DNA from 3 places in the Allobosea sp. GW823-FHT01F03 genome. Region 1 is predicted to be linked to each of the others. Evidence: predicted binding sites of a transcription regulator. Region 1 holds the regulator's gene; each other region holds the start of a gene.

Region 1 (7,795 bases):
ATCCGCAGGCGCTGCGGCCGGGCTCGATGTTCGGCGCCGCCGGAGTCGCGCCGGGTGCATTCGTGCATGCCACGGCGCGGCTGGAGGCCAATGTCACCGTCGATCCCGGCGCCGTGATCGGGCCTGGTGCCGAGATCGGTGCCGGCAGTATCATCGGCCCTCACGCGGTGATCGGGGCGCAGGTCCGGATCGGCCGGGATTGCAGCATCGGTGCCGGTAGCAGCCTGCAATGCGCGCTCGTCGGCAACCGCGTCATCATTCATCCCGGGGCACGGATCGGCCAGGACGGTTTCGGCTTCGCCATGAGTCCGAAGGGGCACATGAAGGTGCCGCAGGTTGGCCGGGTCATCATCCAGGATGATGTCGAGATCGGCGCCAACAGCTGCATCGACCGTGGCGCCAGCCGCGACACCGTGATCGGCGAAGGCACCAAGATCGATAACCTCGTCCAGATCGGCCACAACTGCGTCATCGGCCGCCATTGCGTCATCGTCTCGCAGGTCGGCATCGCCGGCTCGAGCACGCTGGAGGATTTCGTCGTGCTGGGCGGGCAGGTCGGTCTTGCCGGCCATCTGACCGTCGGCATGGGCGCGCAGGTGGCGGCTCAGAGTGGCGTCGCGGGCGATGTTCCGCGCGGCGCGCGCTATGGCGGCTATCCGGCCCAGCCGGCTTTGAGCTGGGCGCGGGAATCGGCGCTGCTCAAGCAGCTCGTCGCCAAACGTGGCAAGACGACGGGCAGCGGCGAAAGCGATTGATCTGCGGCCGGCTTCCGGCAGTGCAGCTTTCATGGCACAGAATGAGCGACCGGGGCACGGCCCGTAGGCGCTTGGGGAGAAGTAACACGATGACGGAAGCGGCGAAATCGCTCGGCGTGGCCGATATCCAGAAGATCATGGCCTGCATTCCGCATCGCTATCCTTTTCTGCTGGTCGACCGTGTCATCGAGATGGATGGCGATGCTTCCGGCATCGGCATCAAGAACGTCACCGTCAACGAGCCTCAGTTCACTGGCCATTTTCCCGGCCGTCCCGTCTTTCCGGGCGTGCTGATGATCGAGGCCATGGCCCAGACCGCAGGTGTGCTGGTGGTCAGCTCGCGCGGCGAGGACGAGGCTGCGGTCTCGACCGTGCTTTTCACCACGATCGACAAGGTCAAGTTCCGCAAGCCCGTCGTTCCCGGCGACAGCCTGCGCTTCCACCTCACCAAGATCGCGCGCAAGCGCAATATCTGGTTCTATCGCGGCGAGGCCAAGGTCGACGGTGTGCTCGTCGCCGAGGCCGAACTCTCCGCCATGGTGATGTGAGACGCGACGCAGTCTGATCCGCGCCGCCGCTTTCGACCGAACCCAAGTTCACAGGTCCCTTTACATGAGTGCCACGATCCACCCGATGTCGGTCGTCGACCCCGCTGCACGGCTGGGCGAGGGCGTCATCGTCGGCCCGTTCTGCACCGTCGGCCCGCAGGTCACGCTCGAAGACGGGGTCGAGCTGATCAGCCATGTCGCGGTTGCGGGCGTCACCAGCATCGGCGCCCGCACCAAGGTCTATCCCTTCGCCTCGATCGGCCATCCGCCGCAGGATCTGAAGTACAAGGGTGAGCCATCGACCTTAACTATCGGCGCCGATTGCGTGATCCGCGAGGGTGTCACGATGAACCCCGGCACCGAGGGCGGTGGCATGAAGACCGTGATAGGCGATCGCGGCCTCTTCCTGGCCAATTCGCATGTCGGCCATGACTCGATCATCGGCAGCAACGTCATCTTCTCGAACAATGTGATGTGCGCCGGGCACGTCACGGTCGGCGATTTCGTCATCGTCAGCGGCGGCACCGGCCTGCATCAGTTCATCCGGGTCGGCGACCATGCCTTCATCGGCGGCGGCGCCGGGGTGATGCATGACGTCATCCCCTTCGGCATGGTGCGCGACAACCCGGCCCATCTGGCCGGTCTCAACCTGGTCGGCCTGAAGCGTCGCGGTTTCTCGCGCGAGCAGATCCATGAGCTGCGCCGCGCCTATCGCCTGCTGTTTGCCGATGAGGGCACCTTGTCGGAGCGGGTTGAGGACGTCGCCGGCGAGTTCGCCTCGCATCCGTTGATCCACGAGATCCTCGATTTCATCCGCAGCGGCGGCGAGCGGGCGATCTGCGTGCCGCACGACGTCAACGCACCGGACCGGTGACCCCGGGCTCGGCCGAAACGGCGGGTAGACGGGCCGGGCTGCGCCTGGCCATCCTGGCCGGTAGCGGCGAATACCCGCCCCATGTCGCCCGCAACGCGCTCGCGGCTGGGGCGGAGGTCTATGTCGCGGCGCTTTCGGGCGCGGCGAACATCGCCGATTTTCCCGGCTGCGAAGCGCAGGAATACCGGCTCGGCCAGCTCGGCCGCCTGCTCGGTGCGCTCAAGCGCCGCAACGTCACCGATATCGTGATGGTCGGGGCGTTGCCGCGACCGAGTTTCGGTGCGCTGGCGCCAGAGCTCTCGACCCTGAAATACCTGCCGCATTTCGCGCGCGCCTTCCAGGGCGGCGATGACCATCTGCTTCGGGGGGTCGTGAGTTTCTTCGAGGGGCAGGGGTTCCGGGTCGGGAGCCCGGCGGAGATGGCCCCGGAGATCGTCGCGCCGCTCGGCGCTCTCGGGCGGATCGTCCCGACACCAATTGCCCGCAGCGCCTTGCTACGCGGCTTCGACCTGCTGGCGGCATTGTCGCCCTTCGATATCGGCCAGGGCGCGGTCCTCGCCGATCATCGCGTGATCGCGGTCGAGGCGGCCGAGGGAACCGATGCCATGCTCGAGCGTGTCGCCGGACTGGTGAGGGCAGGGCGCCTCAAGCTGGCAAAGGGCGATGGTGTCCTCGTCAAGGCGCCGAAGCTCGGCCAGGATCTGCGCGTCGACATGCCCGCGATCGGCCCCGAGACCGTCGCGCGGCTCGCCGAGATCGGCCTCGCCGGAATTGCGGTGAAGGCCGGAGGTGTGCTCGTCGGCGATCGTGCCCGTCTGGCCGCGAGCGCCGATGCCGTGGGCATCTTCATCGAGGGCGTGCCTTGAGCACGCCGCCCTTCCGGCTTTTCGTCGTCGCTGGCGAGGCCTCTGGCGACGCGCTCGGTGCGCGTTTCGTGCAGCAGCTTCGCCACCGCCTTGCAGGGCGCCCGCTCGAGCTGCGCGGCGTCGGAGGCGAGGTTCTGGCGGCGGAAGGCTTGGCGAGCATCTTCCCCCAGGAGGACATCGCGGTGATGGGCTTCGGCCCGGTCGTTGCCCGCCTGCCATTGCTGCTGCGTCGCATCTCTGACGCGGCGCAGGCTGCTGCCGCCTTCGCGCCCGATCTGATGCTGACGATCGACGCGCCTGACTTCAGCCTGCGCGTCGACAAGAAGCTGCGCCGGCTCAATCCTGCCGTGCCGATCGCGCACTGGGTCTGCCCGAGCGTCTGGGCCTGGCGCCAGGGCCGGGCGCGGCGCATGCGCCCGCATGTCGACAGGATCCTGGCGCTCCTGCCCTTCGAGCCGGAGGCGCTTGCGCGTCTCGGCGGACCAGACACCGTCTATGTCGGGCATCCGCTGATCGAGCGGCTCGCGGAACTGCGCCCTGGGCCGGATGAGGCCAGGGTTCGGGCCGACGCGCAGGCGCCGCTTATCCTCGTCCTGCCGGGCAGCCGTGGCTCCGAGATCCGCCACCTCATGCCCGCCTTCGGCGAGACGATCGCGCGCATCGCCCGGGCATTGCCGCGGGCACGCTTCGTCTTGCCGGCCGTGCCGCGTCTGGTCGAAGCCATTACCGGGATCGTCGCAAGCTGGCCCGTGAAACCCGAGATCGTGACGGGGGAGGCGGCCAAGCTCGCGGCCTTCCGTCAGGCGCGCGCGGCACTCGCCGCCTCCGGAACGGTGACGCTCGAGCTCGCCCTGGCGCAGGTGCCGACCGTCGCCGCCTATCGTGGTGCCGGCTGGGAGGCGGCGCTGGCCCGCCGCCTGATCAAGCTGCCGACGGTCATCCTGCCGAACCTCATTCTCGGCGAGAACGTCGTTCCCGAGTTCATCCAGGACGATGTGACGCCGGACGCGCTGGCCCTGGCTCTCACCGCGGTGATCGGCGACGGTGCGGCGCGCGACCGCCAGCTCGACGGTTTCGCCGCGCTCGAGCACAGGATGCGCAGCGCCGGCCCGAGCCCGGCCGCCAATGCCGTCGATGCGGCGCTGGCGCTGCTGCGGCAGCAGCCGGCATCGTAGCGCGGGATCGCCGAATTCGCCGCGGATCGGCAGTCCGCGGCGGTCAAGCCCACTGCCGCGACGGCCATCATCGTGCCCGGAATCGCCGGCCTGAGCTCTATCGCCGCTCCGTCTCTTCTTGCTGCCTTGTTCTCCGCAAAGCTTCGCGTGCAAGGAGAAGGACAGCTTTCACGCCCTGCAAGAGCGTGCTGAACCTCTCTTGCGGAACACATGGCGAACAGGTATGTTGTTCGTGCTTTGTTTCGATTCCGATGCGAAAGGCTGGGCGGCGAGATCATGCTGACACGCAAACAGTTCGAACTGCTTCGCTTCATCCATGAACGCCTGCGCGAATCCGGCGTCCCGCCCTCCTTCGACGAGATGAAGGATGCGCTCGATCTGCGCTCCAAATCCGGCATTCACCGGTTGATCATGGCGCTGGAGGAGCGCGGCTTCATTCGCCGGCTACCGAACCGCGCCCGGGCACTCGAAGTCATCAAGATGCCGGACGGAATCGGCGGTGCGCCGGGGCAGCGCGCCCGTTTCAGCCCGTCCATCGTGCAGGGGGGGCTCGGCCAGACTCCGCCTGCCCCAGCCGCCAACCTCGCCAAGCCGCGCCCCGCCACCGCTGAGGAGAACGGACGCACGACCGTTTCCATCCCGGTGATGGGTCGAATCGCCGCTGGCACGCCGATCTCGGCGATCCAGGATCGCAGCCACAGCGTCTCCATGCCGGCCGACATGCTCGGCGGCGGCGAGCACTACGCGCTGGAGGTCCGCGGCGACTCGATGATCGAGGCCGGCATTCTCGACGGCGACACCGTCGTCATCCGCAAGCAGGACACCGCCAACACCGGCGACATCATCGTCGCCCTGATCGATGACGAGGAGGCGACGCTGAAGCGCCTGCGCAAGCGCGGCTCCTCGATTGCCCTGGAGGCCGCCAACCCGGCCTACGAGACCCGCGTGCTCGGCCCGGATCGCGTCAAGATCCAGGGTCGGCTCGTCAATCTGATGCGGCGCTACTGAAGCAACCCGCTGTCCTCCGCCTGCTCCGCCGTTGCAGCGGCGGGTAGCGAGGTGGCAGGGGCGCGTCCCGGCTCCGGTGACGAAGGCGCGGCGACGGGAGCAGGCCGGGCCCGGGTCCAGGGCCGCAGGCGCGTCGCGTCCTCGGCGGTGTAGGAGCGCCAGTTTCCACCAGGCGAGGAGCCCAGCGCCGTCGCCCCGTCACGCGTGAGCGCAGCCCGGTCGATCAGCCGGGCGGTGCAGCTGCCATTGGCATGGAGCGGCGTCACGACGAGATCGGCGCGCAGGCAATCCTCGACGATAGCGATGCGGTCGCGAGTGTAGGCGACTTTGCGGCCGTCCCTGAGGCGGATCACGCAGCCGCGCGCATCGCAGGCGGCGCCTTCTCGCAAGGCCGGATCGTCCGGGGAGCGGGAATCCCCGTCGGCATGGAGCCATTGCGCCAGGACGAAACGGCTCGGCTTGCCTGCGAGGACGAGCCGCCCTTCGGGGCCGCGTACCAGAATGCCGGAACCGTCGCGCTCGATCAGGATGTCCGGCCGCGTCGGGTCCGTGGCGAGCGCCAGACCGGCGCAGAGCGGCAGTGCCGCCAGGTAGCGCAAGGCCGTCGTCCACAAGGTCAGCCAGAGCAGCGCCAGGGCGAACAGGGCGAGCGCCAGGGCGTCGAAGGCCGGCAGCACCACTGTCGAGCGCTCGATCCCGGCAACCCAGTGGGCGAGCCGCAGGACGAGGCCGGAGGCCCAGCCCATCAGGGCCCAGGCGGGCCAGTCGAGCCCGAAGGGATAGGCCAGCACGCCGAAGACCGCGGCCGGCATGACGATCAACGAGACGAAAGGCAAAGCGAGCGCGTTGCCGAGCAGGCCGAACGGGTTGAAGGTCTGGAAATGATAGACGCCGAAGGGTGCCGTCGCCGCCGTCGCCAGCAAGGTGGTGACGACGATGCCGACTGCGGAGAGCCAGAGCGGCCGCAAGGGCCAGGGCCAGCTCGCAGCGGCCGGGTCGGGTGAGCGCTCCTGCCAGCGCTCGGCGAAGGCGATCAGCGCGGCGACCGCGCCGAAAGACATCTGGAAGCTCGGCCCGAGCAGCGCCTCGGGCTCGCGCAGCAGCACGATGATCGCGGCGAGAGCGAGATTGCGCATGCTGAGGGCCGGCCGGTCGACCAGGATGGCGCCGAGCATCACCAGGGTCATGATCAAGGAGCGGACCGTCGCGACCTCGGCACCCGAGAAAACGCAATAGGCGGTGGCGCCGAACATGGCGGCGAGTGCGGCGAGCTTCTTGATCGGCCAGAAGAGGGCGAGGCCGGGCGACAGCGCCAGCAGCGCCCGTGCCAGCCAGAAGATCGTGCCGGCCGCCAGAACCATGTGCAGGCCGGAGATCGAGACGATGTGGTAGATGCCGGCGGCGCGCAGATCGTCATTGGTCGGTTCGGTGATCAGGCCGCGCTTGCCGGTCACCAGGGCGGCCGCCATCGCGCCCGCCTGCCCGCCGCCGATCGTGGCGATGCGCTCGGTCAGCGCATTGCGCGCCTGGTCGATGGCGATGCTCCAGGCGAGCTGCCGCGACGGCCGAGAAGGCGCCGGTGCCAGCGCGACCTTTCCGGCAATGCTGCCGACCGCGCCGATGCCGCGGAAGAAGGCGTCGCGGGCGAAGTCATAGCCGCCGGGACGCGCCGGTCCAGGCGGCGGCAGGAGCCGCGCGGTCGCCACGATGTGATCGCCGGGCTTCAAGGTCGTCGCGATGGTGCTGACGCGGACGCGCCTCGGGCGCTGCTGCGGTTCGACGCCCGGCAGGGCGGTGACCAGGACGACCAGACGGACGCCCTTCTCGCGCTGCTCCAGCGTCTCGACGAAACCGGTGATCTTGCCGACATGGAGCCGGGAGAGCGCCGGTGCCGCGATGCTCGCCGCCCGCCAGGCTCCGGCGCCGAAGCCGGCAAAGAGTGCGCCTAGCGCGACACAGACGAGCATGGCGCGGCGCCTGTGGCGCAATAGCAGCGCGGCGAGCGCGGACAGGGCGAGGCCGGCCAGCGGCGCCGCCGGGCTCGGCTCGCGATCGGCGAGGAAATACAGGACGACGCCGAGCCCGAGCGGCACCGGAAGCCAGTTGAAGAGGCGCCGCCGCTCGATCTCGGTTTCGAGCATGGCGCGGAGCGGGGCGTACCAGTTCGACGGGGTCCACACCGGGCTCAGCGACAGCCGATACGCCCACCTTGCCCCACCCCGCCAGGCGAGGGCGCGCGCGGAGGCCTTTCGGCGACGCCCGGGCGGTGCGGAAAGCATCGGCCTCCCTTTCGCCACCGGAACAGGAAGACGCTTAACGGCGGCCGCAAAGCCATGTTACAGCGACCGCGCCGGTTGTCAGCCCCGGCCGAGACCGCCCATGAGCCGGCTCTCGCCCTTCATCCGCCCGTTCCGTCGGAGTCCTTCTTCATGAGCGATGAGGTCGTCACGCGCTTTGCGCCGTCGCCTACCGGATTCCTCCATATCGGTGGCGCCCGCACCGCCCTGTTCAACTGGCTCTATGCCCGCCGCCATGGTGGCAAGATGCTGCTGCGCATCGAGGATACCGA
Region 2 (7,795 bases), 2.2 Mb from region 1:
TCGGAATAACCAGCGACACTCTGCCGGACGCGACGGATGCGACTTTGACAGTCATCTCCCGGCGCGACACGCTCCCTCAGCCGATTGTTTCTTGATGGCCACCAGACACGAAGTTCGCACAGCCCCGGACTTGGCACCGGTAGCTTTGCTCGCTGCGTTTAAGGGGGCGCCCCGATCATGAATTCTCGCAGGGGCAAGCGGAACGAACTCGACTGTGGCAAATGGATACCACAAAAAACGCGCCGAATCAAAGGTAAACGGTTTATGGCCGCGTCAGCGGGCCTGATCGACCCGCCATCCGCAGCCCTGCCATCGACCTGCCCAAACGGCAGGTTCAGTCGCCTTCGCCGGGGTTGGGCGAGAAATGCGCGTCGAGCTTGCCGGGTACGCCGTCGAACTCCTTGGCGTCGGCAGGCGGCTCTTTCTTCTGCGTGATGTTCGGCCAGCTCGAAGCATATTTCGAGTTGAGCTGCAGCCAGCTGTCGAGGCCCGGCTCGGTATCGGGCTTGATCGCCTCGGCCGGGCATTCCGGCTCGCAGACGCCGCAATCGATGCACTCGTCGGGATGAATGACGAGCATGTTCTCGCCTTCGTAGAAACAGTCTACCGGACAGACCTCGACGCAATCCATATACTTGCACTTGATGCAGTTCTCGGTGACCACATAGGTCATGGCGCTGTCCTTCCGATCGACCGGCGCATCCTTAGAACCGGGCGAGAGAGTGTTTCAAGGCCGGAATTCGGCCGGAAACGGGATAGAAATTCTGCCGGAACGGGCGTTCCGGAAACATTCTGGCGGGCCGCGCCAACGCCGGCCGCACAATTCTCGCGATCTATCCCTTCGGTTCCCCCGGCGCAAGCGACGCATCGCCGCGCTGGTCGCCGCCGAGCACCTCGTAAAGCGCCTGCGCCTGCTCGTAGGAGCCGCGGCGCTCGCCGAGCGCACGCAACGCCACGACCAGCGTCGCATGCGGGAGAGCCAGCGTCAGGACATCCCCGAGCTTGAGCCCGAGCGCCGGGTTCTCGATCCGCTTGCCTGCAACCCGGACATGGCCGTCCTCCACCAGACGCACGGCGGCGGGGCGGTTGCGGGCGAAGCGCGCGAACCAGAGCCATTTGTCGAGACGTTGCCGGTCCTCGCGCAATCGCGGCCCTCGCCCTGATGCCTCAGCCCTTGCGCCCGTCGCCACCTTCGAGCTGCGCCTTCAGGGCGAGCAGCTTGGCGAAAGGCGAATCCGGATCCGGCTGGCGCTCGGCGGCACGCGGCTTGGCCGGCGCCTGGAAACGCTGCTCCTTGCCGCCGCGCTCGTCGCGACGCGGACCACCGCCCGGCCGCCCCTCATTGCGCCTGAACTCCGGCCGCGGACCGCGCTCGGGTCGGTTGCCACCTTCCGGCCGGCCGCCGCGTCCCTGCCGCTCCGGCGCACCGCCCGCCGCGTCCGCAGCGGGAGCCTGCCCGCCCGCCACCGGGCGCTGGCCGTTCCAGCCGCCTTCGCGCCAGCGATTGCGATTCGGCCGCTGGCCACCTTCGGGACGCGGTCCGCCTCCGGCTTCGCCAGCCGGCGCCGCTGCGCCCTGCTGGCCGGGGCGACGGTCCTGGCGACGCCCGCGGGCGCCCTGCTCCGGCCGCCTTCCGCCCTGGTGCCGATGCGGGCGCCAGACCTCGATCAGCTCCGGTTCGGCCGGCTTGGCAGGCTCCTCGGCGGGAGCTGCACTCGCCGGCGCTTCCGAAGCAGCCGCCTCGGCCGGGGCCGGTTCGGACATGTCGGACTGCTCGGCCTCGGCGGTGGCCGCGATGGCCTCACCAGGCGCGGCCGCAATCTCGGCCTCGGTGAGCACAGGCGCATCCGGCGTTTCGTTCAGCGTGGCTTCCGGCGCCTCGCCCTCGGAAGCCGAAGCTTCGGACGGGGCCTCTGCATCCAGGGCATCGGGGCTCTCGGCCACAACCGTCTCGGCTGCGACCTCGCCCTCACCCGCAGGCGCAGCCTCGACCTCAATGGCCGGGGCCGCCACGATAGGCTCCGGTGTCGCCGCGAGCGGCACGGTGATCGCCGGCCCTGCCCGCTTCACCGAGACATAGCCGAGCGAGCGCAGGATCGAGGCGAAGTCCTCGCCGGCGCAGCCGACGAGCGAGGTCATCGCGCCGGTGGCGACGAAGCCGTCCTGGTCGGCGGCACCCGCCGGCGGCTGGCCGAGCGTGACGCCGGGGCGATAGGCGATAGCCGGGCGAATCAGGTCGGCAAGGCGCTCGAGAATGTCGACGCGCACCGCCCGTTCGCCGCAGACGCGATAGCCGGCGGCGCGATACAGCCCCTTCGGCACGTCCTTGTTGGCCGGGAAGGAGGTCCGGCCGGACGAGGCGAGATGGGCGATGTCGTCCAGCCCGCCCTGCTCCGGTCCGTCATGCTTCAGCGCCCAGAGCTGGGCTGCGAGCGCCCGCGGTGCCGGCTTCAGCAGGGCCGGCACATAGAGATGGAAGGCGCCGAAGCGCATGCCGAGCTGGCGCAGGCCCGCCCGCCCCTCCTGGTCGAGGGTCTTCATCTCCTCGCCGACCTTGGCGCGCTCGAGCACGCCCAGCGCCTCGGCCGCCTGGAAGGCGATGCCGCGCGCGATGCCGGTCAGGCTCGTGGCCTCCTCGAGCACCTGCAGCGGCCCGAGCAGCTTGGTGATGTGATTTTTCAGCCAGAGCGTCAGCCGATTCTCGACCTGCTCGCGCGCCGGCCCGGTCAGATGCTCCTCGACCAGCAGGCGCAGGCGCGGCTCCAGCACCTTCTCGCCGGCGACGAGGCGCGCCACCGGCTCGCCGACCCAGCGGATGAAACCGTCATGCGACAGGACGAAGGCCTCGTCGCCGGCGAGCACGACGCGCGAGGCGCGCGCCTCCATCTCGCTGGCGAGCGCCTTCATCGCGGCGGCGTTCAGCGCCTTGGCTTCGGGGCCGCCGGCCTTGGGATCCGCCGTAAAGCGGAACCCCTGCAGCAACCCGACATGCTGGCCCTCGACGAGCACGTCGCCCGCCGCAGTGACCTCAGCTTCCAACATCGCATTCTCCCGCAGGCGACGCATCAACACGCTCGTGCGCCGATCGACGAAACGGCTGGCGAGCCTTTCGTGCAAAGCGTCCGACAGCTTGTCCTCTACAAGACGCGCCACCCCCTGCCAATGCTCTGGATCAGGCAACCAGTCGGGACGGTTCGCCACGAAGGTCCAGGTTCGGACCTGCGCGATGCGCGCCGACAGCGTGTCGATCTCGCCATCGGTGCGGTCGAGCGCATCGAGCTGGCGCCGATACCAGTCCGGATCGAGACGGCCATGCCGCATCAGCCGAAGATACAGCATCGTCGCGAGGTCGGCATGCTGCATGGGCGCGATCTTGCGATAATCCGGCAGGCCGCAGACCTCCCAGAGCCGCGTCACCGCCGGCCTGCCCTGCGCGAGCCTTGCGACATCATGGTCGCGCGCCAGGATTTCCAGCGTGGTCATGTCCTCGGCGATCAGGGCGCGGGTCATTCCCTGCTCCTGCGGCTGCTGGTTGAGGCTGTCGAGCAGCCCCTGGACCGAGCGCAGGTCGAGATCGGAGTTGCGCCATTGCAGCTGGCGAATCGGCTCGAACCGATGATTCTCAATGGCATCGACCAGTTCGGCATCGAAGGGCGGCGCCCGCCCGGTGGTGCCGAAAGTGCCGTCGCGCAGATGCCGGCCGGCCCGGCCGGCGATCTGGCCGAACTCGGCCGGATGCAGCTTGCGGAAATGATGGCCGTCGAACTTGCTGTCGCCGGCGAAGGCGATGTGGTCGACATCGAGGTTGAGGCCCATGCCGATCGCGTCGGTGGCGACGAGATAGTCGACATCGCCGGACTGGTAGATCTCGACCTGGGCATTGCGCGTGCGCGGCGATAGCGCGCCCAGCACCACCGCCGCCCCGCCCTTCTGCCGGCGGATCAGCTCGGCGATGGCGTAGACTTCCTCGGCCGAGAAGGCGACGATCGCCGAACGCCGCGGCAGGCGGGTGATCTTGCGGTCGCCGGCGAAGGTCAGGTTCGAGAGCCGCGGCCGCGTCACCACATTGGCGCCGGGGATCAGGTGCTCGACGAGCGGCCGCATCGTGCCGGCGCCGATCAGCATGGTCTCGGCCCGGCCGCGATGATTCAGCAGCCGGTCGGCGAAGACATGGCCGCGGTCGAGATCGGCGGCGAGCTGGATCTCGTCGACGGCGACGAAATCGACGGCAAGGTCGCGCGGCATCGCCTCGACCGTGCAGACCCAGAAGCGCGGCCGCTCCGGCTTGATCTTCTCCTCACCGGTGACGAGCGCCACCGCCTCCGGGCCGACCCTCTCGACGACGCGCTGGTAGACCTCGCGCGCCAGCAGACGCAGCGGCAGGCCGATCATCCCCGTGGGATGGGCGATCATCCGCTCGATGGCGAGATGGGTCTTGCCCGTATTGGTCGGGCCGAGCACCGCAGTGACACCGCGTGCGCGGAGCGAAGGCGGAAGAGAGCGGGGTTGGATCAAGACGCTGGAGCTTTCCTGCAGCCTGCGCGGCGAAATACCGAGCCAGCCCTACCGGGTCGGGCGCCCCAAGGGCAACCCGCGCCGTGAACAGAACGAGTCCGGAACGAAGCGAGGCCGAATCGCTGACTCCCGCAGAATCAGGTTTCGTTCACGGCGAGATATCGCGGCAAGCGATTCAATAACCACAAGATTTTGAATCGCCCTCGATTTCCGTCCTTCGCCGACTTGCGCGCGCAAGGGCCGCTTTCGCTCATGTAGGCCTCCTGCACGGGAAGGCGAGAGGCAAAGGCGAAAATAGTCGCGCACCCCGTCAGTTCAGTCGGCGAAGACTTCGGTGAACACCTCGGCCGCCTCGTCCGGCGCCTCGACATGGACGAAATGACCGGCATTCTCGCAATAGGTCACTTCGACATCGTCGAAATAATAGGGCAGGAAGGCGCTCCATTCGGCTTTCAGGATCGGGTCGTGGCGGCCCCAATGCACGCGCGTCGGCTGATGGATCGGCACCGATGGCGGCGGATGGCCGTCGATGGCGGCGATCCGGGCCGCGTTCTGGCTGCGGTACCAGTCGAAGCCGCCGCGCAGATTGCCGGGCTTCAGGAAGTTCTCGACCCAGCGGTCGAAGACCGGCGCGAAGGCATCCTTGCGATGGCACCAATGCGTCAGGAAATGCCCGAGATAGAGTGCGCAAGCCTCGCGGCTGGAGCCGATCAGCTGCTCGGCCAGCGGCAATTGCTGGAAGGACTGGTACCAGATCTCGTTGACATGGCCCTCGCGCACCCAGGCCGAACCGACGCTCGGCGTCGGGCAGTTAAAGAACAGGAGCTTCTCGACCCGCTGCGGGTGGCGCCGCGCCAGGCCCTGGGCGACATAGGCGCCGACATCATGGCCGACGACCCCGACCGGTCCGGTCCCCAGCGCTTCCAGCAAGGCGGCGATGTCGTCGGCATGGCTGTTGGCCCCGACATCGCTGCGTGGCGCGGGCGATTTTGCGCTGTCGCCGAAGCCGCGCAGATCGGGCGCGACCAGCCGGAACTCGCCATGCAGGCGGTTCATCAAGGGCAGCCAAGTCATCCAGAACTCCGGCCAGCCATGCAGCAGCAGCACTGTCGGCCCGTCGCCGACCTCGGCGACATGAAGCACGGTGTCGCGCACCATCACGTCGCGCCGCCGCAATCCGGGTGGCAAGGCAAAATCGCCGGGCATATCGGCTCCAAGGTCGAATCGCGGCGGGAAGGCTAGCCCCGCGGCAGCCTCAGCGGCAATGCCGCCACCAGGGCCGCGCATCGTGGCGAGGACGGGCCGGCGCCTGTCAGCGGCCGGCCGCGCCGGGCTCAGTTGCGCGAGGTCGCCGCCGTCACGCCGGGATCGACCTTGAAGCGCGAGGCCTCGATCACCGCGGTACCGATCATCGTCTTCACCGAGATCCGCACCGGCAGCATCATCGTCGTGCCGGCGATCGGCGCGAGCCAGGTCGAGATTTCCTTGTTCTCGGCCATGAACTTGGTGCTCGGCCGCAGCGCCCTGTGGCCGGAGATCGGCACATAGCGCGCCTGGCAGACCGAAACCGGGCCGCTATAGCCGTCGAGCGTGACCTCGCGCGTGCCGGCATAGCTCAGCTTGATGTCGTAGCGCGCGGCGCCGTCGAAGATCGGCAGAGTGCGATTGCAGGCGGCGGCGCCGGAGTTGCGCCCCCCTTCCACCGGCATCAGGAAAGCGCTGATCGGGTCCATGACATTGCGCCGATGCGCGTCGCTGATCGGCACCCGGTCGGGCTTGGCATCGATCGGCGGCTCGATCTCGACCGCCTGCACGGCATTGCGCTCGAGCGCCATGCGCACCGTGCGGCTCTCGCTCGTGCTCGCGGACGAGATCGCGAAGGTCGCCGGCGAGAGCTTGCCGGCATTGAGATTGCCGGTGGCGGCGCCGGAGCCGCGCCCGCCGGTGAAACCGCCGACGAGCCCGGTCAGCTTGGCCTGGACATCGAGCTTGTAGCGGCTGCCCTCGATGTCGCCGCTCAGACTGGCCTTGCCGAAGGTCATGCCGAGCAGGGAAACATCATAGGCGGCATCGAGCGAGGCGGCGCCGGCAGGAAACGCGCCCGCGAGCAGGGCTGCCGCGAGGGCGAGCCCGGACAGGGACGGCGTGAGGGCGGGCTTCATCTCGATGCTCCGGGCGGCGCGACCGTTCGACAGCTCGCTTGCACTGCGAATCGGTCCGAATCGTGACCTGATTAACGGAGTCTGACGAGAGGAGGTTACCGAGATGTTTCCGGCGCCCTATCGTGCAGTTCGCCTTGACGGGCGCTCGGGGCTTGGCTATAGACCCGCCACTTCAATTTGACTTCCGGTGCTCGCCTGCCGGCACGTCGTGTGTCGGCGTTTTGCGTTGGCGTCCTGGAAAGCTTGGGAATGAGATCATGGCTCGCCGTTGCGAACTGACCGGGAAAGCCACCCTGACGGGCCAGCTCGTCAGCCACTCGAACCGTAAGACCAAAACGGTCTTCCGGCCGAACCTCGTCAACGTCACCCTGCAGTCCGACACGCTCGGCCGCTCGGTGCGTCTGCGCGTCTCGGCCAACGCCCTGCGCACCGTCGATCACCGCGGCGGCCTCGACGCCTTCCTCGTCAAGGCTCCGGCCGGCGAGCTGTCGACCGGCGCGCTCGCGCTGAAGCGCGACATCGAGAAGAAGCTCGCCGCCAACTGAGCGGACTCTCCTTCCCGATCGAATGAAGCGGCCGCAAGGCCGCTTTTTTCGTTTGCGCCGTGCACGTCATTCTCGGGCGCAGCGCAGCCCCGAGAATCTCCTGACACAAGGGCGCAGGTCGGCGCTTCGTTCGGGTTGAGATGCCCGGGTCAGGGCCCGGGCATGACGAGCGCCGCTATTGCGCCAGTTCGAACTCCAGCAGCACCGTCCGCTGCAGGAAGGTCGAGAAATTATCGTCCGAGATCAGGGTGATGATGGTCCGCCCACCTTCCAGGTGGACGGCCATCCCCTCCATGTTATCGATCTCCTGGCCGAGATCGGCCTCGATCAGGATTTGCCCGTCGAGCCGGGCACCCGGCCGCAGCGAGGCTCCGGCGATTCGGCGGATGCGCATGCCGACGCCCCGTAGCGGCCGGTACCAGCGCTCCAGCAGCAGCATGTCGCCGCCCGGCAGGAAGGCGAGATCGGTGATGTCGTAGCCGTCGCGGCGAATGACCTGGAAGGTCCCCGATTGACGCCCGCCGATGATGAAGCCGCTGGTCGGCTCGTCTTCCTTGCCCGAGCGTTCGGAGA
Region 3 (7,795 bases), 1.2 Mb from region 1:
CGGCATCCTGCGCACCAAGGATGCGGTCTCGCCGATCACCACCGCCGAGGTCGCGATCTCGCTGGCGCTGTTCGTCTTCGTCTACTGCGTGGTGTTCACCGCCGGCATCCTCCTGATCAACCGCCTGATCGCCAAGGGACCCGACGAGATCAGCCCCGAGGATCCGCCCGAGCAGCCCTCGAAGCGGACATTGAAGGCGGCCCAGGGGCCTGCCTCCCATTTGTTCGGCGACGGCAAGCCCGGCGACGACAAGATCCAGCCGGCGCTCTGAGGAGAACCCAGATGGAATGGTATCTCCCCGTGATCTGGGCCGGGCTGATCGGCACCGCCGTGATGCTCTATGTGGTGCTGGACGGTTTCGACCTCGGCATCGCCATCCTGTTCCCGACGACCGGGGACGAAGGCGAGCGCGACCAGATGATGAACTCGGTCGCACCGTTCTGGGACGGCAACGAGACCTGGCTGGTGCTCGGCGGCGCCGGACTCTGGGTGGCTTTTCCGCTGGCCTATGCGGTGATCATGCCGGCCCTCTATCTGCCGGTGACGCTGATGCTGCTCTCGCTGATCTTCCGCGGCGTCGCCTTCGAGTTCCGCTGGGTGGCGAAGCCGAAGCACAGGATCTGGGATCTCGCCTTCTGGCTCGGCTCGACCAGCGCCGCCTTCGCCCAAGGCGTCATCCTCGGCGGGCTGATCCAGGGCATCAAGGTCGTCGACAACCAGTTCGCCGGCGGCCCCTTCGACTGGCTGACGCCCTTCACGCTGATGTGCGGGGCGGGCGTCGTCGTCGGCTATGCCCTGCTCGGCGCGACCTGGCTCGTCTTCAAGACCGAAGGTCCGGTCGCCGACCGGGCCCGTCGGCAGGCCAAGGTCCTGCTGCTCGGCCTGCTCGCCTTCGCGGCGCTGGTCTCGCTGTGGACGCCCTATGCCCATCCGCGGATCGCCGAGCGCTGGTTCACGCCCTCGAACCTCATACTGCTCTGGCCCTTCCCGGTGCTGACCGCCTTCTGCGGCTACATGGTCTGGAAGCGGCTGCGCGGGAACCACGAGTTCACGCCCTTCGCCTTCACGATCGCGATCTTCGTGCTCTGCTTCCTCGGCTTGGCGATCTCGAACTTCCCATATCTGGTGCCGCCCGGCCTGACGATCTGGGACACGGCGGCAGCGCCGAGTTCGCACATCTTCGTGCTGATCGGGGTCAGCTTCCTCCTGCCGATGATCCTGTTCTACACCGCCTTCGTCTACTGGACCTTCCGCGGCAAGGTGAAAGCCGATAGCGGCTATCACTGAGCGCCTCGACGCATCGGCCCAAGCAGGGCGAAGCCGAATGAAGGCTTGAGTTCCGGCCGCGCCTGCCGGAGATTGGCACGGCTTCAGCAAGGGCCTCACGATGCGTTGGGAAGATTACCGCCAGTCCGAAAACCTCGAGGACAGGCGTGGCGGCGGCGGCGAATTCGCCGGCCTGCCGGGCGGCCGCGGCGGCATCGGCATCGGCACCATGGTGGTGCTCGGCCTGGTCGGTTGGGCGCTGGGCATCGATCCGCGCATCCTGATCGGCGGCGCCGAGATGATCGGCGGCATCGGCGGGCGCAGCGCACCGACGCAGGAGCAGCGCAAATCCGCCGGCCCGCCGAAGGACGAGATGGGCCGCTTCATCTCGGCGGTGCTGGCGCAGAACGAGGACATCTGGTCGAAGGTTCTGCCGCAGCAGGCCAACCGGAAATACCAGCCGCCGCGCCTCGTCGTCTTCGACGGCGTGACGCGCTCGGGCTGCGGCACCGCCCAATCGGCGATGGGGCCGTTCTATTGCCCGAACGACCAGCGCGTTTATCTCGACACCTCCTTCTTCCAGGAGATGCAGCGCAAGCTCGGTGGTGGCGGCGACTTCGCCTATGCCTATGTGATCGGCCACGAAGTCGGCCACCACATCCAGAATCTGCTCGGTATCCTGCCCAAGGTGAACCAGATGCGCGAGCGGCTCTCCGAGCGCGAGTCGAACCAGCTTTCGGTGCGCGTCGAATTGCAGGCCGACTGCTTCGCCGGCGTCTGGGCCTACAATATCAAGGCGATGGACCGTATCGAGCCCGGCGATGTCGAGGAGGCGATGCGCACCGCCGCCGCGATCGGCGACGACAAGCTGCAGCAGCAGGCCGGGCGCGGCGCCGTAGTGCCGGATTCCTTCACCCACGGCTCGTCGGCGCAGCGCATGCGCTGGTTCAACGCCGGCTTCAATTCAGGCTCGATGCAGGCCTGCAACACCTTCCAGACCGACCGGCTCTGACGAAACCGGGCTCGCGGGTCTTACGCCTGCGCCCGGCCGCGGCGCACGGCGAGCCGGCGCGGCGAGGCCGGCAGGCGGCCGGAGAGAAGCTGCTTCTTCGACGCGATCAGCCCGGCGCGGACACCGCGCGAGCGCAGCGAAACCGCCCCCCATTCGCGTAGCGCGGCGATGCCGCGCAATGGCATCAGGGCCGGCATGGCCGCAGCCGTCATCAGATGCCGCTCCACGGCTTCGGTCCAATTTGGCTCGGGCAGGTCGCCAGCCTCGAGCAGGAGCACCCAGTCGCCCCGCGCCCGCTCGACCCCGGGCGCCCAGCCGGCGCCGTTGCGGGCTGCGACATAGCTCGCCCCCGTCACATCGGCGAGCCGCTCGGTTTCATTGTCGTCGCCCGTGCCGATCACCACGGCATGGCCGATCGTGCCGCCCGCCACCGCTGGAATCAGGACCGACAGGGTCGCGGCCAGCGCTTCGGTACGGCCATTGGCGCGAATGACAGCTGAGAGCATGGGCCCGAGCCTATGCCGCAGCGCAACATGTCGCAATCCCGCCACTTGCCATATGTTCTCTTTTTGTTCACATTCATTCACCGTGAGGCCGGCGATTCCGGCGAGGAGAGATCCCATGGCCCAAGCTCGCCCCTCCGCGAGACCGCCGACGACGCAGGCGCTGAAGCGCCGCGATGCCGAGCCGGCCTCGATCTCCGCCCGGGTCGCGCCGGTCGATGCGCTGGCCTTTGCCGGCCACCGCATCGATCCGGAGCGGCGGCGCGGGCGCGGCGCGACGCTCAATCCGGGCGGTCGCTACGAGGCCGAGCAGCGCTTCGACGAGGATGATGGCTGGGGCTCGCTCGGCGAATTGCCGCCGTTCAAGACCGAGATCTCGCTCGAGAAGCCGCGGACCATCATCACACGCAACGACTCCCCGGATATTTCGTTCGACCGCTCGATTAATCCCTATCGGGGCTGCGAGCATGGCTGCGTCTACTGCTTCGCCCGGCCGAGCCATGCCTATCTCGGCCTGTCTCCGGGCCTCGACTTCGAGACCAAGCTGACGGCCAAGCCGGATGCGGCGGCGCTGCTCGAAAGGGAGCTGTCCTCACCGAGCTACCAGCCGCGCACGATCGCGATCGGTACCAATACCGATCCCTATCAGCCGATCGAGAAGAAGCTGCGGATCATGCGCCAGATCCTGGAGGTCCTAGCCAAGTTCAACCACCCGGTCGGGATCGTCACCAAATCGGCGTTGGTGCAGCGCGATATCGATATCCTCGCGCCGATGGCCGAGAAGGGTCTGGTCAAGGTCGCGCTCTCGGTGACGACACTCGACGCCAAGCTCTCGCGCGGCATGGAGCCGCGGGCGGCAGCGCCGTCGAAGCGGCTGGAAACGATCCGCAAGCTGTCCGAGGCCGGCATTCCGGTGAGCGTGCTGGTGGCGCCGATCATTCCGGCGGTGAACGAGCACGAGATCGAGCGCATCCTCGACGCCGCCAGGGCGGCGGGGGCACGCGAGGCCGGCTATGTGCTTCTGCGCCTGCCGCTCGAGGTCAAGGACCTGGTGCAGGACTGGCTCGTCACCCACCATCCCGACAAGATGCGCCATGTCGTCTCGCTGATCCGCTCGACGCGCGGCGGCAAGGATTACGACGCGGCCTGGGGCCAACGCCAGGTTGGCTCCGGCCCCTATGCCTGGATGATCGGCCGGCGCTTCGAGATGGCGGCCGAACGCCTCGGCTTCAACACGGCGCGGCTGCGGCTGCGCAGCGACCTCTTCGTCAAGCCCGAGAAGGAGAAGGCGCAGCTCAGCCTGTTCTGACGAAGCCGGCCGGTGCTGCACTGTGGAAGCCGGCCTCGTCAGGGCAGACCGCAGCGGCGCGATCTGGCATAGACTGCCGCCATGTTCGCCGATTTCAGCCATGAGGCGCGCGCCATCGCGCAGGGATGCCAGCTCGTCGCCGGCGTCGACGAGGTCGGCCGCGGTCCGCTCGCCGGCCCGGTCGTGGCGGCGGCGGTCATTCTCGATCCGCAGGCGATTCCGGACGGGCTCGCCGATTCGAAGCTGCTCAGCGCCCCGCGGCGCGAGGCGCTGTTCGACACCATCCTCCAGCAGGCGCTCGCCGTCGGCATCGGCAGTGCCTCGGCAAGCGAGATCGATCGGCTGAACATCCGGCAGGCGACGCTGCTGGCGATGGGACGCTCGGTTGCGGCCCTACCGCTCGCGCCCGGCCTCGTCCTCGTCGACGGCAATGACCCGCCGGCACTGCCCTTCCCCTGCGAAGCGATCATCGGCGGCGATGCCCTGGTCTGCTCGATCGCCGCCGCCTCGATCATCGCCAAGGTGACGCGCGACCGCATGATGGCACGGCTCGGCCAGCACTATCCGGCTTACGGCTTCGCCGGTCATGCCGGCTACGGCACCGCAAAGCACCGCGCCGCGATCAAGGAGCACGGCCCCTGCCCGGCGCATCGCTACTCCTTCGCGCCGGTGAAGGGCGTCTGGACGCGTTGAGGCCTGCGTCCAGGCGAAATCCGATCTCTCGATCGGCACGCGAAGCGGCTTTCCAAACTGCCGCAACGGCAGGCAGGCACCGCTTACCCTTCCTTAACTTCCGTTACTAATTAATCAACATATTCAACGGACTAGGCAAATCTTGCAGCCCCAGAATGGGACGCATTTTTTTCAAGCCGGAAACCCGGCCTTTACCCTGACCGGCCCAAGATCGGGACCGTTGAAGTTGCGTAACGGTCTGGGCGTCATGAGTATCTCGCGTACCGGGACCGCCAATGCCGCCGTCCGGATTCAAGTCTCGCGTACCGGACGGCCCGCATTGGGGGCCCGGATGAAGGCCAAGAGCCTTCCATCCAAAACGGGCCTTTTTCCGGCACTGCCTCTCGACCAGGTCATCGTCGGCGACTGCGTCGCGGCGATCGACTCGCTGCCTGCGGCCAGCGTCGACATGGTCTTTGCCGACCCGCCTTATAATCTCCAGCTTGGTGGCGATCTGCGCCGGCCCGACGACAGCCTCGTCGACGCCGTCGACGACGACTGGGACAAGTTTTCGTCCTTCGCCGAATATGACGCGTTCACGCGGGCCTGGCTCACCGCCTGCCGCCGGGTGCTCAAGCCCGATGGCGCGCTCTGGGTGATCGGCTCCTATCACAACATCTTCCGCGTCGGCTCGATCCTGCAGGATCTCGGCTTTTGGATGCTGAACGACATCGTCTGGCGCAAGGCCAACCCGATGCCGAACTTCCGTGGCCGGCGCTTCACCAACGCGCATGAGACGCTGATCTGGGCGGCGCGCGGCGAGCAGTCGAAATACACCTTCCATTACGAGGCGCTGAAGGGTGGCAATGACGACCTGCAGATGCGCTCGGACTGGTACCTGCCGCTGTGTACCGGGGATGAGCGCCTCAAGGACAAGGACGGTGCCAAGGTCCACCCGACGCAGAAGCCCGAGGCCCTGCTCGCCCGGGTGATGCTCTCGGCCAGCAATCCCGGCGATGTCGTGCTCGACCCGTTCTTCGGCACCGGGACGACCGGGGCCGTCGCCAAGGCGCTCGGCCGGCATTTCATCGGCATCGAGCGCGAGCAGGCCTATGCCCGTGCGGCGCGTGCCCGCATCGACGCGGTCGAGCCGCTGCCGCCGGCCGCCTTCGCCACGGCGCCGTCGAAGCGCAGCGAGCCGCGCGTGCCGTTCCTCAGCCTGGTCGAGGCCGGGCTGGTCAAGGCAGGCGAGCGGGTGTTCGACGTGAAGCGGCGTCACGAGGCGCTGATCCGCGCCGACGGCACGCTGCTGCTCGATCCGGTCGTCGGCTCGATCCACAAGGTCGGCGCGCTGGCGCAGGGACTGCCGGCCTGCAATGGCTGGACCTTCTGGCATGTCGAGCGCGAGGGCGAACCCGTGCTGCTCGACGCGCTGCGCGGCGAGATCCGGGCACAGATGGCCGCGGCCTGACGAACTGAATTATCATCCGGCGCAGCAACCGCCTGCGTCGGATGACCGCCCATCGCGCTGGACCGGCGGACAGGGCACCGAGCCGTAAGAGCAGAACACGCAGCAATCGCCCGGTTTCGGCCGCAGCACGCTGCCGCACCCCTCGCATTCATAGAAGAACTGGCAGGCGTCTTCTGGCATCGCCTCGCGTTTGCGGTGTCCGCACTCCGGGCAGGTGATCTCGCTGTGAAGCTCGGGCCCGGCGATCGGCTGGTCGGCTTCGGTCATCGCGGCCTCCGGCAATTCGCGCGGCCAGCCAGATGGCGCGCTTCGTCCTGCGGCAGCAATGCCGACACCGGGATTAGAACATGTGGTGATGGGACAGGCCACCGGCCTTCCATGCCGTCAACGTCGCTGCAGCGCCTCCAGCCCGGCTTCGAGCGCCTTGAGGAAGACGCTCGGAAAGGCTTCCTCCCTTAGCCGCGCGAAGGGGGTGAAGCGCATGCCCTCGGGCGCCTGCGCGTCCAATGGCAGCGCGGCGACGAAGATCGTCAGCTCCAGCGGGAAATGCGTGAAGACGTGCCGTACCGGCACCATCAGCCGGCGCCATTGCGCGGCCAGGGGCGCATCGCGCAATGCCTCGCCGAGCGGATAGTCGTCCCGCCACTCGCCCCCGGGAACCTCGACCATGCCGCCGAGCAGGCCCTTGGCCGGGCGGGTGCGCACCAGCACGGCGCCATCCTCACGCTGCGCGACGAAGGCCGGGCCATAGCGGGTCTTGCCGGTCTTCTTCGCCGCCTTGCGCGGGTAGGTCTCCTGTGTGCCGGCGATGCGGGCCCGGCAGGGCTCGCGCCAGGGGCAGAGCCCGCAGGCTGGTGAGCGCGGCGTGCAGATCGTCGCGCCGAGATCCATCAGGGCTTGCGCGAAATCGCCGGGGCGGGACGGCATCAGCGCCAGCACGCGCTCGCGAACCAGCGGCTTGGCGCCGGGCATCTCCTCCTCGATCGCGAAGAGCCGGGTCATCACCCGCTCGACATTGCCGTCGACGGCCGCTGCCGGCCGGTCGAAGGCGATCGCGGCCACGGCACCGGCCGTGTAGGCGCCGATGCCGGGCAATTCGCGCAGGCCTTCCTCGGTATCGGGGAAACGGCCGCCATGTTGGCTGGCCACGACCTTGGCGCAGGCATGGAGATTGCGGGCGCGCGAATAGTAGCCGAGGCCCGCCCAGGCCTGCATCACGCTGTCCGACGGCGCCTGCGCGAGTGCCTCGACGGTCGGAAAACGCGCCATGAAGCGCTCGAAATAGGGCTTCACCGCCGTGATGGTGGTCTGCTGCAGCATGATCTCGGAGGCCCAGACCCGGTAGGGATCGGCCTGCTCGCCCGGCAAGGCGCGCCAGGGCAGCACCCGGCGATGCCGGTCATACCAGGCGAGAAGGTCGGCGGCGTCGGGCTGGCGAACGATGGCGTCCATGGCCCCGGTTTAACGCGCGGCGGGCGGGCTGCAAGAGCGCGCACCGATCCGCCTCAGCCTGAATTGCCAGCGAAGACGCATTGCGCCGGCGCCCGGACTGGTAAAATCTC

Evidence for each region. The regulator LexA, encoded in region 1, represses DNA repair genes until DNA is damaged. The targets are predictions, from matches to a motif close to TGTTCNNNNTGTGTTCNG.
Region 2: AC3RCC_RS04880 (helicase-related protein) is a predicted target of LexA. The motif match lies at 4,604-4,621, and genes of this name have one in related genera.
Region 3: AC3RCC_RS21755 (PA0069 family radical SAM protein) is a predicted target of LexA. The motif match lies at 2,838-2,855, and genes of this name have one in related genera.

What each region holds. Positions count from the first base shown of each region.
Region 1 is NZ_CM179505.1:3,306,464-3,314,258, reverse strand. Features, by position in the region: gene lpxD (UDP-3-O-(3-hydroxymyristoyl)glucosamine N-acyltransferase) at 1-755, shown strand, start outside; gene fabZ (3-hydroxyacyl-ACP dehydratase FabZ) at 845-1,303, shown strand; gene lpxA (acyl-ACP--UDP-N-acetylglucosamine O-acyltransferase) at 1,368-2,177, shown strand; gene AC3RCC_RS15870 (LpxI family protein) at 2,174-3,043, shown strand; gene lpxB (lipid-A-disaccharide synthase) at 3,040-4,218, shown strand; gene lexA (transcriptional repressor LexA) at 4,495-5,226, shown strand; gene AC3RCC_RS15855 (ComEC/Rec2 family competence protein) at 5,220-7,406, opposite strand; gene gltX (glutamate--tRNA ligase) at 7,656-7,795, shown strand, end outside.
Region 2 is NZ_CM179505.1:1,057,126-1,064,920, reverse strand. Features, by position in the region: gene fdxA (ferredoxin FdxA) at 335-673, opposite strand; gene AC3RCC_RS04885 (RNA-binding S4 domain-containing protein) at 834-1,145, opposite strand; gene AC3RCC_RS04880 (helicase-related protein) at 1,168-4,512, opposite strand; gene AC3RCC_RS04875 (alpha/beta fold hydrolase) at 4,831-5,721, opposite strand; gene AC3RCC_RS04870 (DUF3108 domain-containing protein) at 5,850-6,677, opposite strand; gene rpmB (50S ribosomal protein L28) at 6,935-7,222, shown strand; gene AC3RCC_RS04860 (esterase-like activity of phytase family protein) at 7,398-7,795, opposite strand, start outside.
Region 3 is NZ_CM179505.1:4,537,407-4,545,201, forward strand. Features, by position in the region: gene AC3RCC_RS21735 (cytochrome ubiquinol oxidase subunit I) at 1-271, shown strand, start outside; gene cydB (cytochrome d ubiquinol oxidase subunit II) at 283-1,287, shown strand; gene ypfJ (KPN_02809 family neutral zinc metallopeptidase) at 1,388-2,278, shown strand; gene AC3RCC_RS21750 (glycosyltransferase family A protein) at 2,299-2,784, opposite strand; gene AC3RCC_RS21755 (PA0069 family radical SAM protein) at 2,900-4,090, shown strand; gene rnhB (ribonuclease HII) at 4,172-4,783, shown strand; gene AC3RCC_RS21765 (site-specific DNA-methyltransferase) at 5,031-6,233, shown strand; gene AC3RCC_RS21770 (GDCCVxC domain-containing (seleno)protein) at 6,246-6,500, opposite strand; gene mutY (A/G-specific adenine glycosylase) at 6,618-7,685, opposite strand.